3 regions of the Ectobacillus sp. JY-23 genome follow, and region 3 is predicted to be linked to each of the others. Evidence: riboswitches for the same ligand, from Rfam matches in the RefSeq annotation. Region 3 holds a riboswitch; each other region holds the start of a gene.
The links. A riboswitch is a leader RNA that binds a small molecule or an ion and turns the genes downstream of it on or off. The one in region 3 is predicted to bind cobalamin.
Positions count from the first base shown of each region.

Region 1: it holds a riboswitch for cobalamin, as region 3 does, so the genes downstream of both, MUG87_RS14575 (DUF4430 domain-containing protein) here and metE (5-methyltetrahydropteroyltriglutamate--homocysteine S-methyltransferase) in region 3, are expected to answer to the same signal.
Region 2: it holds a riboswitch for cobalamin, as region 3 does, so the genes downstream of both, MUG87_RS02710 (DUF4430 domain-containing protein) here and metE (5-methyltetrahydropteroyltriglutamate--homocysteine S-methyltransferase) in region 3, are expected to answer to the same signal.

Region 1 covers NZ_CP095462.1:2,848,672-2,853,229, forward strand. Annotated here, with positions in the region: gene MUG87_RS19720 (recombinase family protein) at 1-124, opposite strand, end outside; cobalamin riboswitch at 436-618, shown strand; cobalamin riboswitch at 869-1,051, shown strand; cobalamin riboswitch at 1,287-1,469, shown strand; gene MUG87_RS14575 (DUF4430 domain-containing protein) at 1,749-4,403, shown strand; gene MUG87_RS14580 (cohesin domain-containing protein) at 4,471-4,558, shown strand, end outside.
Region 2 covers NZ_CP095462.1:506,240-510,797, reverse strand. Annotated here, with positions in the region: gene MUG87_RS02720 (putative ABC transporter permease subunit) at 1-1,260, shown strand, start outside; gene ybaK (Cys-tRNA(Pro) deacylase) at 1,290-1,760, opposite strand; cobalamin riboswitch at 1,912-2,101, shown strand; gene MUG87_RS02710 (DUF4430 domain-containing protein) at 2,204-3,790, shown strand; gene MUG87_RS02705 (DUF4430 domain-containing protein) at 3,841-4,536, shown strand; gene MUG87_RS02700 (energy-coupling factor transporter transmembrane component T) at 4,533-4,558, shown strand, end outside.
Region 3 covers NZ_CP095462.1:3,766,468-3,771,025, reverse strand. Annotated here, with positions in the region: gene MUG87_RS19065 (CPBP family intramembrane glutamic endopeptidase) at 1-628, opposite strand, end outside; gene metE (5-methyltetrahydropteroyltriglutamate--homocysteine S-methyltransferase) at 568-2,808, opposite strand; cobalamin riboswitch at 2,950-3,131, opposite strand; SAM riboswitch class I at 3,176-3,278, opposite strand; gene MUG87_RS19055 (DUF4397 domain-containing protein) at 3,426-4,208, shown strand; gene MUG87_RS19050 (class F sortase) at 4,162-4,558, shown strand, end outside.

The DNA.
Region 1 (4,558 bases), 920 kb from region 3:
CCTCAAAAGAAATGATAGCTTCGTGGGCATTCTTTGTTACAACATGTTCTTTAGGATTTATATTCTTTCTTTTATTGCTTGTAACGCTTTGTACTGAACCCTTCCTTGTACAAGATCCCCAGATTTGTGAGAATTAAACGAATAGTAGAACCTATCCACTTGCGCAGGTGGTAGGATATCATCCTTATAAAGTCTCTTGCGATATTGTCAGTATGACAGCAGTTTAAAATGAAATTAGTTGCTCCTAAAATGGAACTTGTTGTACTAAATAGAGATCAGGAATGGTGAAAAGTTGAAATTGAACAGGTGTTTTAGCGTAGTACTAAAATGAACAGATAGAACAATGAACACATTAAGGATAACATCATTAAAACATAAATAAAGATACAACTCCTCTTAAAGTCAAAGCGGCTCTTGAACAATCTATGTAACTTCTATAAAATGAGTACATATGGTTGCAGTTTGCATTAATAGGGAATTTGGTGAAAATCCAAAACAGCTCACTTCTACTGTAAAAGCTACGAAACATTCGCTAATGTCACTGGGAAACCGGGAAGACGGAATGGATTAGGATTGAAGCTTTAAGTCAGGAGACCTGCCATAAACCTAATACAAGTCTTTCGGTGAGGAAAGTTTGTTATCAAAACTTGTGTATACCTATATGCATATGGATACTATTTGCAATTTTAATTATCGCAAAAATGTGTCTTTTTTGATAACTAACGATTCTTGCTTTTGCAAGAATCGTTCTTTATTGCGTATGATTTTAAGCGATTAAGATCACTGGAGAAATTAAAAGATGGGGAGGTGATTAAAAAATCGAAATGCAAAAATTTGCAGTATAACATGTTTTACCAGAGTAAAAGTTTAGTCCGAATGGGGGTATGGTTGCAGTTTGCATTAATAGGGGATTTGGTGAAAAACCAAAACAGCTCACTTCTACTGTAAAAGCTACGAAACATTCGCTAATGTCACTGGGGAACCGGGAAGACGGAATGGATTAGGATTGAAGCTTTAAGTCAGGAGATCTGCCATAAACCTAATACAAGTCTTTCGGTGAGGAAAGTTTTTTATCAAAACTTGCGTATATTTATATGCGTATGGATACTATTTGCAATTTTAATTATCGCACAATGTGTCTTTTTTGATAACCGATGATTCTTTCTTTTGCAAGGATTGTTCTTTATTGCGTATGATTTTAAGCAATTGGGGTTACCAGAAGAATTAAAAGATGATTTAAATGCAAGAAAATTTGCAGTATAACATGTTTTACTAACGTAAAAATTTAGATTAAATAGGCATATGGTTGCAGTTTGCATTAATAGGGAATTTGGTGAAAATCCAAAACAGCTCACTTCTACTGTAAAAGCTACGAAACATTCGCTAATGTCACTGGGAAACCGGGAAGACGGAATGGATTAGGATTGAAGCTTTAAGTCAGGAGACCTGCCATAAACCTAATACAAGTCTTTCGGTGAGGAAAGTTTGTTATCAAAACTTGTGTATACCTATATGCATATGGATACTATTTGCAATTTTAATTATCGCAAAAATGTGTCTTTTTTGATAACTAACGATTCTTGCTTTTGCAAGAATCGTTCTTTATTGCGTATGATTTTAAGCGATTAAGATCACCGGAAAAATTAAAAGGTGGTAAGGTAATTAAAAAAGATTTAAATACAGTTTGCGGTATAGCATGTTTTACTAGAGCAATCGTTTATGAATTGGAGGAAAGGATGAATTAAACAATGAAGAAATTTGTAAAAGTGCTTCTTGTCATGTGTATGATTTTTTCAATTTTTTCTATCTCAACCCCTTCATTAGCGGCACCTTCTGGAAACCCTAAAGGTTATATAACGATGTCAGCTGATGTAAATACGCTGGGAGCAGGTTTTCTATATGAACCCGTAAAGGTTCCTTTTTATACTGGGGAAACTTATGCCGATGTGACGGACAGGTTTTTGGGTTCATCTAACTATCGTAGTTCTGGTCAACAAGAAATGTTTTATTTGTCTAGGATTAAACTAAACCGCTCTTTGAGTATCCAAGTTCCACAGATATTGCAGAACGAAATGGGCATGACAAACGCAGACATTATCAATGTGGGAGTAAATGAACAAGGGCACCTTGGAGAATTTGATTATAGTTCTATGTCTGGTTGGATGTATTCGGTAAACAACGAATTTTCAAATGTAGGAGTTGGAGCTAAAACACCTAAAGATGGTGATGTATGCAGATGGCAATTTACGCTCACAGGTTTTGGTGCTGACTTAGGTCAGGATAATTCAGCATGGGGGGGATCACCAGCACTTTATGTAGGGGCTGATCGCAGTAATCTCCTGACCCAGGTTGCACAAATAAACAGTGCTGCCAACAAGGCAGAGCTTTTAGCCAAGCCCGGCGTTCTTACAGCCTATAACAATGCTAATGCAGCACTAACAAATCTAACGGCTACACAAGAACAAATTAATAATACATCGACTGCCTTAACTACTACATTGAATACTGCAATACCGGCAAGCAGTATTGATATTAGTACGCAACTGAACGCAAGCTTAGCATCTATATTGGCCGCTGCTCCTTCACCAGGTTTTGGTACACTTAATGGTGAATGGACAGTTCTTTCGTTATCTAGATCCGGATACTCTGTTCCTAAAAATTATTTTTCTGATTACTATAACCGTGTAGTTACACATGTGCAATCTGTAGGAGGAATACTTTCTACTTCTCAGTATACAGAGTACTCTAGATTAACACTTGCATTAAGTGCGATTGGAAAATCAAGTACAAATGTAGGCGGGTATAACCTTTTAGAGAATCTGGCAAATTATGAAAAAACAATAAGTCAAGGTATAAATGGTGCCATCTTTGCATTAATTGCACTTGATACAAATAACTATGAAATTCCTATTATAGCAGATACCGCTAAACAGGCTACCCGTCAAAAATATATTGACTTTATCTTATCGAAAGAAGTGAAAAAAGACACTCCACAAGCAGGTGGTTTTACTTTATACGGCTCGACGCCTGACCCTGATATTACAGGCATGGTACTTCAAGCACTTGCACCATATAAATCACAACCAAAAGTTGAAACTACAATTGATAGAGCAGTTAAAGCACTTTCAACCATCCAAAAAGACACTGGAGGTTTTACCGCTTTCGGTTCAACTTCCAGTGAAAGTATTGCTCAAGTAATTGTTGGGCTTACAGCCCTTGGTATTGATCCGGCGACTGACAGCCGTTTTGTAAAAAGCGGTGGTAATTTAGTTTCCGCATTGCTCACTTTTTACGTTGAGGGCGGCGGCTTTAAGCATATTGCGACAGGAAATAGAGATGGAATGGCTACAGATCAAGGGACTTATGCATTGATTGCATATGACCGATTTGTCAAAGGAAAAAACAGTCTCTATAATATGACAGATGCATTTAAAAGTGTGGAAGAACCTGGAACGGACCCTGGTGGAGAACCAAAACCGATTGATGCACAAGTTACAATTGATGCCCCAGACCAAGTAGTTGCCAAAGCTGGAAATGTATTCAACGCAATTATTAAAACAGATGCATTTCCTGTCGGAGACTACAAACTGATGGATGGCGTTATTAATATCCCTGACGAACTAAGCATTGAAGATATATCAATTTCAGAGCGTATGCAGGGCGGTTCACTTGCTTGGAATTATAATGCTTCTGATAAGAAACTTAGATTTGTATATACTAACTCGGATTTAAAAAATATCAGTTTATCAGGAGAGAAATTCCCCGCTGAATTATTGACTCTTCAATTAAAAGTAAAGAATGACATTGATACGAAAATTACGCCGAATACTGAAATCTCCGTTGGCGGGATCAGTTTAAAGAAAGCCTCTAACCTCTCGGCTTTAGTTTTTGATAGCTCAAAAGCAGTGAAAACCGTTAAGTTTTCAAATGTTGCTATTAGCATTAGAAAGCTGTTTGAAGGCGATGGGATTGATTTGATTCCGGCAAACAAGAAGGCTATTGCTTTTACAATTGGCGGTATCAAAAGCGGAACAAAAGTTAAATACAAAAACGCAGATTTAATTTATTCGAGCGAAATGACAGCAAAACGTGGCGTGGATACCTACGTATTAATGACTAATGTTAGTGAAGCTGATTCAAACTTACTAAATAGTTCCAACTATAGCTTTTTAACAGATGCAACAAAGACTATTACATTTGGTGATATTGATGCCAATGGCATCATTAATGCGCAAGATGCTTTGAATGTTATCTCTGCTTGGCTTAGAAAGGTAGATGTGAGTGAAGATGAAAAAATTCTTCGTATGAACGTAACGTCTGATTCAAGAATTAATACCTTTGATGCACTTGCTATTATGGAGAATTATGTTTCCCAAAGTGAACTTGCAATCATAGGAAAATAACATTCTCGAGGATAGGGGCAGTTCAAATTTACGGATTGTCCCTATTATTTATACAGGGGGCATACTGGTGAGTATTTTTAAAAGAGTCCGAAACAGCGAATTTTTAAAAAAGAAATCGACGCGTATTGTAGGCATCATTCTTATGGTGCTACTTA
Region 2 (4,558 bases), 630 kb from region 3:
ATATACGGCGTATTAAGCGGAGCAGGCATAGTGTACTACTTGTATAGTGTTGTTATTTATGCGATTTTTCCAATCATTCCACTTGTACTTATCTCACTGCTGCTTATGGTATTGATGCGCTTTACAAACCTTTCCAAAAACAAAGACAGCGGTCGCCTTATTGTGGGGCTGTTTTCAATTCTTTTTGTAGTAGGTATTAATGTGTTTATGCAATGGAATAATCGTAGCGCTTCACAAGAGCAGGTGGAGAACTTGTTGACTGGTGGAAGTGGTGAGATATTAGTAAGTATGACGACGTATTTTCCTACCACATATTTCGCAGCGACGGGGCTGTCACAATATAACACTGCCATGGGGCTTTTATATGTGCTTATATTTATAGTTATTTCAATGATGGCCTTTAGCCTATTCTATGTAACCGCACAAACATATTATTTAAAGGGAGTTATTGGTCTTTCCGGAGGTGTGGTGAAGCGTAAAACCGTAGGTAACGCTGCGTATGTGAAACAGGTAAAGCAAACATCTAAATGGTTAACGTATGTAAAAAAGGAGCTACGTATTTTAATGCGCACACCGGCTTTCTTTTTAAATTGCGTCATTCAGGGGTTAACGACACCAATCATTTTTTTCTTTGCGTTCTTTCAACAAAACGGTAGTATAGAATGGATGAAGAGGAGTGTCACGAACCCTGATCAAGCAGGTTTGGTCCTTGGTGTTGCTTATTGTGCTGGTATGTTTTTATTAAGCTCTAATGTGACTGCAATAACCGCTTTTTCCAGGGACGGTAGCAGTTGGTTTGTAAATCGTTATTTGCCTATTGCACCGCAAACTATTTTATTTGCTAAAATTTTTGCATCGTGGCTCGTCAGTGTTAGTATTTTAGCATTATTCGGCATTGTCATGGTTGCGCTCTTAAAGGTGTCTCTATTATTCGTGACCCTTTGGCTCATTTTATGTTTAAACGGCTTATGGCTTACCAATATGATTGGTGTGAGATGGGATGCAAAAACAGCGGATGTACACTGGGAAAATGAGCAAAAATTGTTTAAAGGTCGTTATACGCTGCTATGGAACTTGCTCGTAAATTTCCTAATTGCCGCAGCAACAGTAGGCATTGTAATGGGGTTGTATTTCATATTACATGCAGGAATTGGGCTGACGTTTTTTATATTGCTACTTGTATATGGTATTGCAAATACAATTATGATTCGGGCTTTACAAGTGGATGCGGAGAAGATCTTAGACAACGTACAAGGATGACTTAAAGAAGATGCTAGCTAGCATCTTCTTTAAGTCAAGTCTGCTGTTTTCGCATCGGTTATTTCTATAAATTCCGTACCGTTTAAGAAAATCTGCAAGCCGCGTTTACCTGCACTAATGCTGATGGTATCATATGCAGAAGCTGACTTGTCAACATACAAGGGATATCTTTTCTTAACACCAAGCGGGGAAACACCGCCACGAATGTAACCGGTTAGACTCTGTATGTCTTTTACCGGCACCATTTCTACCTTTTTGTTGCCGCTGATGGATGAGAGTGCTTTCATGTTCAACTCGCTATTAGCAGGAATGCAAGTCATAACAACACCTGTTTTGTCGCCTTTTAGTACAAGTGTTTTAAACACCTGTTCATAAGGCAGACCTACCAAATTCGCTACATGCTTGGCATCTAAATTATTTTCATCCCATTCATATTCATGGAGCGTATACGCAATTTTCTTCGTATCTAGCAGCCGACATGCGATGGTTTTACTCGCCATATGTATCAACACCTTTCATGTATCAGTATACAAAATTTTAAACGGATTTATATAGCTATTCCTACCTATATGTGTTACAACTTTTAGAGGGATACTATGAAATATTGTCGACAGAATCATAATTCCATAGTAGAATAGTATCATAATTTCGAATATTGTGACGAGTATAGGTGCATAGTGAGCGAGCGCTCGCTATGTTTAAAAGGGAAGTCGGTGTGAATCCGACGCGGTCCCGCCACTGTAAGTGAAGAGATTTTGTGCATAAGCCACTGTTACCCGGGAAGGCGCACAAAATTGACGACACACGAGCCAGGAGACCTGCCTATGCACGATGCACCGAAATCCTACGAGGAATAGGGAGGTGTTGTGTAAGTACATATATGCTTGCGCACGCCCGTAACGGGCTTTTTTTATTGGGCTCAAAAATGAAGGGGGAAGTAGATATGAAGAAGTGGCTTGCTGCATTCGTCCTCACCGTATGTATGGTGGTGTCGACGTTTGCGAATATTGGCGTGGTGTTTGCTGAGGGACGTACAGCAACGCTTGTTGTTGTTGGAGACTCAGAACGCGGAGCAATTTTATGTCCAAAGAAGGTAGAGTTTGAAGAAGGTGCAACAGCATTTGATGTATTGAACGAGGTATTTCCGAATAAGCTGGTGTACAGTGGCACAGGAACAACGTTATACCTAACAGGTATTGACGGTCTTGTTGCTGGTGAGAAGTATAAGCAAAGCTATTGGGCGCTGGAAACAAATAACGAAATGGCGATGGTAGGAGTAGGTGGTTACCAAGTAAAGAATGGTGATATTATTGCCATGCGATTTATTGAAGATTGGAATACAGCGCCTACTGATACATTGAAGGAGCAGTTAAAAAAAATCAGCGAATGCGATCTGAGTTTACTAGAGCCGGTTAAGGAACCGCCTACAACACCAGACCCAGGAACTACACCAAGGGAAGTAGATACAAATAAAGCGATTGCCGATGCGGCTGCCTATCTATTAAGAGACGGTATCAATTCTGAGTGGGAAGCCATTGGGTTGTTGCGCTCAGGTGCAGTAATCTCTGATGATGTAAAAGCGAGTTACATAGAGCAATTAAAAGATAATGTACAAAATAAAAGAATGCAAGGCGGCAAATTAGCAAAAACAATTTTGGCAATTAATGCTATTGGAAGTGACCCTACAAAGTTTGCAAATCAAAATTTAGTTGAGAAGTTATACAATGACCAAACACTTGCTGATGTTTATGCTTACAGCGCTGCTTTATTGGCACTAGATAGTAGAAAGTATGATATTCCTGCTGGCGCATTTTGGAGCCGCGAGAAGCTTGTAGATGCAATCTTATCACAGCAACGAGCTGAAGGTGGATGGGGCACAGATGCGGATACAAATAGTATGATGCTGATTGCATTGGCACCGTATAGTGAGAAGCCGGAAGTAGCAAAAGCGCAAGAAACAACCTTAAAACTTTTGCAAAGTATGCAAGGTAAGGATGGCGGCTTTGATCAAAATGCCAACAGCACTGCATTGGTACTTACAGCTTTATCCATTCTGGATATTGACCCTACAGATGCGGAGTGGACGAAAGAAGCGAATGTCATTGAAAATCTCGTTACCTTCCAACAAACAGACGGTGGATTTAAATGGCAGCATACAAGTGAAGCAAGCGATGCGCTTTCATCTGAGCAAGCACTGTATGCGTTAGTACAATACACGTACTTTACACAAGAAAAGGGCTCAATTTTCGATTGGAGCGGTGAACCAATTAACGAACCAGAAACGCCAAGTGAACCAACAACACCAGAGCCATCTCAACCATCTATTCCAGAAACACCAGAAATTTCAGTACCGACAGAAACAGTTACTAAACCTGTACCAAGCGAAACGAAAACAGCAGAACCAGTAAAAGGGGAAGTCAAACAAACGCTTCCTGATACAGCACTGCTTGACACAGTATTTTGGTCCAGTCTAGCTGCAGGATTCATACTTATTATGACTGCAGTTCTAGTTTGGAGAAGAATTATATAATGAGACGGGGGCGTAGATGCCCCTGCTTGCTTTTTAAAGGATGTGATATTATGTACAAATGGATGATAACGCTTGGTTTATTTGTTGCTTTGGTGGGATGTAACGGTGAAGAGGAAACAAAAACGAAAACAGACATAAAGCAGGAAAAGCCGAAGGTGAGTGAACAAGCAAGCCCTAAGGTACAAGAGCAACCAGCGGAACAAAAGGCACAACCAACAGAGGAAGCAAAGCCTGAAGAGCCAAAACAAGAAAGTAAACAAAGTAATGCGCCGGTACAAGAAGCAGTCAAACCGAAAGCCTCCAAACCAGAACCTGTACCTGCAAGCCCGCCGCCATCTAGTTCTTCGGTGCCATCGACACAATCAACACCATCAACACCATCAACTCTACCGCCGCCACAACCAGCGGAACCGGTCAAACAAGCGGAAAGCGTATTTTTAACCATTCGCGGTGCTGGTAATACCATTTTAGGAAAAACAGAAGTGGAACTGGAAAATGGCGATACGGTATTTTCTGTTTTGGCACGAACTGTGAAGAAAAAAGGAATTCAAATGGAATACAGTGGTGCAGGTGCTTCTATTTATATAGAAGGTATTAACAACTTATATGAAAAAGATAAGGGGCCATTGAGTGGCTGGATTTACAAGCGAAATGGCGTACAAGCGAAAACTGGTGCTGGAAAAACAGCAGTAAAAACTGGTGATGTGATTGAATGGGTATATACAGTGGACGGAGAAAACCCATGAGAAGCGCATTTGCGGAATTTCA
Region 3 (4,558 bases):
CCAGTAAAAACAGGTCAAATACTAGATGTGAGAGCACCGCAGCCTGTAAGCTGCCTGTGCGGCGGTATAATTCTCCCCAAACAAAGCCCCCAATGAGCGCGGCGATGACAAGAAGTATGCTGCCGCTTGCCACATGTGCGCCCGCATAAAGCAGGATGCTCGGCACCATACCCAGCCGCGCGCCGATGAAGCCCCGCCAGAATAGTTCTTCTCCTGGGATGATAACCAAAAACAAAACGAGATAATGCCACCACGTAGCCGGTGAGACTGCCGCGTACAACTCCGTTAAGCTAGCAAGAAGCGGCAGATCTAGTATCATGATAAGCCATTTACCAAGTGCAAATACACTGTAAAGTAGCACACCTGATAAAACAGCAAGCCAAAACGTGCGCATCTTCATGCGCACGTATAGAAATCTTTGTTTGCTACAGGCCGTGATAATGAGCGTCAGCATACTGACTGTGAACACCGGCCAAAAGTACAATGTCTGGGAAAAACTAAGTAGCAAAAGCAAATAAGCGATGATTACATACAAAACAGAGACCTTCTTTCCAAAACGAGTTGCTTCTATTGTATCACCGCTTCGAGCTGTCGTCTCGCTCGCTTGGCGGCCTGTACCATGATGCACAGCCCTGCTACCGTTTCATCAATGCCTCTTGTTTTTAACCCGCAATCCGGATTAATCCAAATTTGCTTGGGATGCAATACCTGCAGCGCGCGGGCGATGTTACGTTCGATTTCAGAAAGCTTTGGTACACGCGGGCTGTGGATGTCGTATACACCCAGGCCAATTCCCTTCTCATACGTGTGTGTTTCAAATGCGCCGATGAGTTCACCGTGGCTTCTTGACGTTTCAATTGAGATCACATCGGCGTCGAGCGCAGCAATTGCTTCTATAATGTCTTCGAAATTGGAATAACACATATGTGTATGAATTTGCGTTGTGTCGCGAACAACTGTTGTTGCCAGCTTAAATGCATATACCGCATCGGCAAGATAGCTGTCCCAGTGCTTTCGTTTTAACGGTAATCCTTCTCTGAGTGCAGGCTCATCAACCTGAATCATACGGATGCCATGATCTTCGAGTGCTTCTACCTCTTCTCGCAAGGCCAAGGCAATTTGATTGGCAACATCGCGGCGCGGCATATCATCGCGGACAAACGACCAGTTTAAAATGGTAATCGGCCCTGTTAGCATACCCTTGACCGGTTTGTTAACAAGCGACTGTGCGTATAGTGTTTCCTTCACTGTCATTGGCGCTACAAAGGCCACATCGCCGTAAATGAGCGGTGGCTTTACGCAGCGCGAGCCGTACGACTGCACCCAACCGTTTTGGGTAAATTGAAAGCCGGCTAGCTTTTCACCAAAATACTCGACCATGTCCGTGCGCTCAAATTCGCCGTGCACAAGCACGTCCAGTCCTATTTCCTCTTGCATTTCGATCCATTTTTTAATTTCGGCACGAATGTACGCTTGATAGGTAGCATCCGGCAGTTCGCCCCGCCGCCATGCCCGGCGCTTTTGGCGCACCTCGGCAGTTTGTGGAAAGCTACCGATGGTCGTGGTTGGCAGAAGCGGCAATCCGAAGCGAGCTTGCTGCAGCTCGCGGCGCTCGGTGAATGGAGAATTTCGTTCCACTTCGGCAGGCAAGTTCTGCATAGCTTTACGTACCGCTTCATGATTACGTGCAGGTGAAGCAGCGAGCGCCTGAAGAGCTATACTGCTTACTTCTATTGCCGCTGAATCTGCACCTGTTGCTAACAAAACAACCTCAGCCAGCTTTTCATCGGCAAATGCCAGTGCGTTTTGTAAGGTATCCTCAAGAGATTCTTCTTTTACGGTAACTGGTACGTGCAGCAAACTAGCTGACGGCTGTACAAGCAGACGGTCGTTTGGTACAATTTTTGTCAATTGTTCAAGTACATGCTGCTTACTTTTTAGATCCGCGCGCCACACATTGCGCCCATCGATTACACCCGCCGCCAAGTATTTCTCCTGCGGAAATCCATACTGCTGTAGCGACAGCAAATTTTCACCGCGGTCATGTACAAAATCAAGACCAATAGCATCGACCGGCAGCTTTACCACCTCTTTGTAGCGTGTTATGCTGTCAAAATATGTTTGCAGAATCAAGCGGCTATTTGTTGCCTTTCGCAGTTTCGTATATGCAGCGTGCAACACCTCAAACTCTTCATCAGAAAGATCGGTTGCCAAAATCGGTTCGTCGATTTGAATCCACACCGCTTCCTGGAGCTCGGAAAGTACCTGTTCATATAGCGGAACTAGCGCTTCCACCGCGCGTTTGAAGCTTTCATACCCCTTTGATAGCTTCACTAGCGTAACTGGGCCCAGTAGCACCGGCTTGCCGTGAATGCCAATTTCTTTTGCTTCCTCATATAAACGAAGCGGCCGGTTTTCAATTAGCTTTGGTGCTACATCATCCCATTCCGGTACGATATAGTGATAGTTTGTGTTGAACCATTTCGTCATTTCCGCCGCCACCGCCGTGTCATTACCACGTGCGATATCAAAATAAGTACGTAGTGACATCTCTTGCTGCGCAAAGCGCTTCGGCACAATACCGAACATGAACGCCGCGTCCAGTACATGATCGTAGAAGCTGAAATCGCCGACCGGGATAAGGTCGATGCCAATCTCCTGTTGTTTACGTAAATGATGAAGACGCAGCTCCTTCATCTCCTGTAAAAATGCTGTTTCTTCCAGATCACCAGCCCAAAAACGTTCGAGCGCATGCTTCCACTCCCGCTTCTCTCCAATACGTGGATAACCTAAGTTTGAACTTTTCATATTTCCCCACTCCTTTTGATTGTGTTCTCAACAAAAAATCTCCCTTTTCGGCGAAAAGGGAGATTCATACGCATCACTAACTAGAGTTGAGACCTGGTTTTCCCAACACGTATGCATCACTCCTCTCTATTCATCCGTAGAGCACAAGCGCATACAACAGGCAGGTCTCCTGGCTTAGGTTCATTGCTTCTTATTCCTTCCCGTTTTTCACAGTGGTTCTAATAAGTCGCTCCCCATCACAGTGGCGGGACCGCGCCGGATTGTCACCGGTCTTCCCTTTTAAGCCGCACGATATGTGCGTCACCTGATGCATTTGATTATGAAATTAAAAAAGCCTCTCAAAGGAGAGGCGGAGTTCCGTGATCCTCTCTTATCTTTCAAAGCATGATGCTTTGCTGGATTTGGCACCTTTTCTTTTGAATGGTTGCCGGGCTTCATCGGGCCAGTCCCTCCGCCGCTCTTTATAAGAGTTTTATTATTCAGAATTTAATGATTATCTTAACAGCTCTTCTTATGCTTGTCAAACTATTTTTTTGGAACAATTTACCTGGTTTCCATATTGTGTGAATGCACACACTCATATTGTAATGCCAAACATATACATAGGAGGAATACACATGAAAAAAATATGGTCTTTACTCGTTTCTGTGATGATGCTTGCCTTGTTCACAGGTCAAGCACTCGCAGGCGGCTCTCAGGCGATGGTACGTATTGTGCACGCTTCTCCGGACGCACCAGCTGTTGATGTAGTCGTAGATGGTAAAACAGCGGTACAAGGCGCAAAATTTAAAGATGCGACAGATTATTTGAAATTGGCTCCTGGCTCACATAAAGTTGAAATTTATGCAGCAGGCACAGTGGCACAAGGAAAACCTGTTATTTCACAAAATCTATCTGTGGAAGCAGGCAAATCTTACACAGTAGCGGCGATTAACAAGGTAGCTAACCTAGAGCTTTTGGTTATCAATGACGAAACAATGACTTCACCAGGCAAAGCAAAGGTACGTGTAGGTCATCTGTCTCCTGATGCTCCGGCTGTTGATGTAGCAGTGAAAGGCGGCGCAGTCTTATTCCCGAACGCTTCTTTTAAAGCAGTAACAGATTTTAAAGAGGTAGATCCGGCAACACTTGATTTAGAAGTACGTGCAGCAGGCACAAACAATGCGGTATTAAGTTTGCCATCTACAACGCTAAAAGCAAATACATTGTACACAGTTCTTGCGGTTGGTCTATTAAACGGCACACCAGCGCTTGATGTCATCGTATTGACAAATACAGCGGCGCCAAATATGCCAAAAACAGGTCTTGGCGGTATGGAAACCATGAAAAATGTTGCTGCGATAGCGGCTGCAGGTGCGGTATTTTTCCTATTTCGCAAAACGAAAAAAACTTCTAAGTAGTCTTATCCTCTTCTTGCTGGTACCGTCGGTCGCACATGCGGCACCTACAAGAATCAGCATTCCGCGCCTTTCCCTACAGGCGCAAGTCATACCGGTGCAGCTCACAACAGACGGCGCCATGGAGGTACCAAGGGACGTGAAAAAGGTCGGATGGTACGCGCTTGGCCCCGCACCTGGCGAGCTTGGTACTGCCGTGCTGGCCGGACATGTGGATAACTACATTGGACCGGGTATTTTCTTCTACTTGAAACGGATACAGCTCGGTGATGAAATTATGGTATACGACGAAGACGGTAAAAGGCTCACGTTCATCGTCTTCCAAAAAGAGATTTACCCCTTTGATCAAGCCC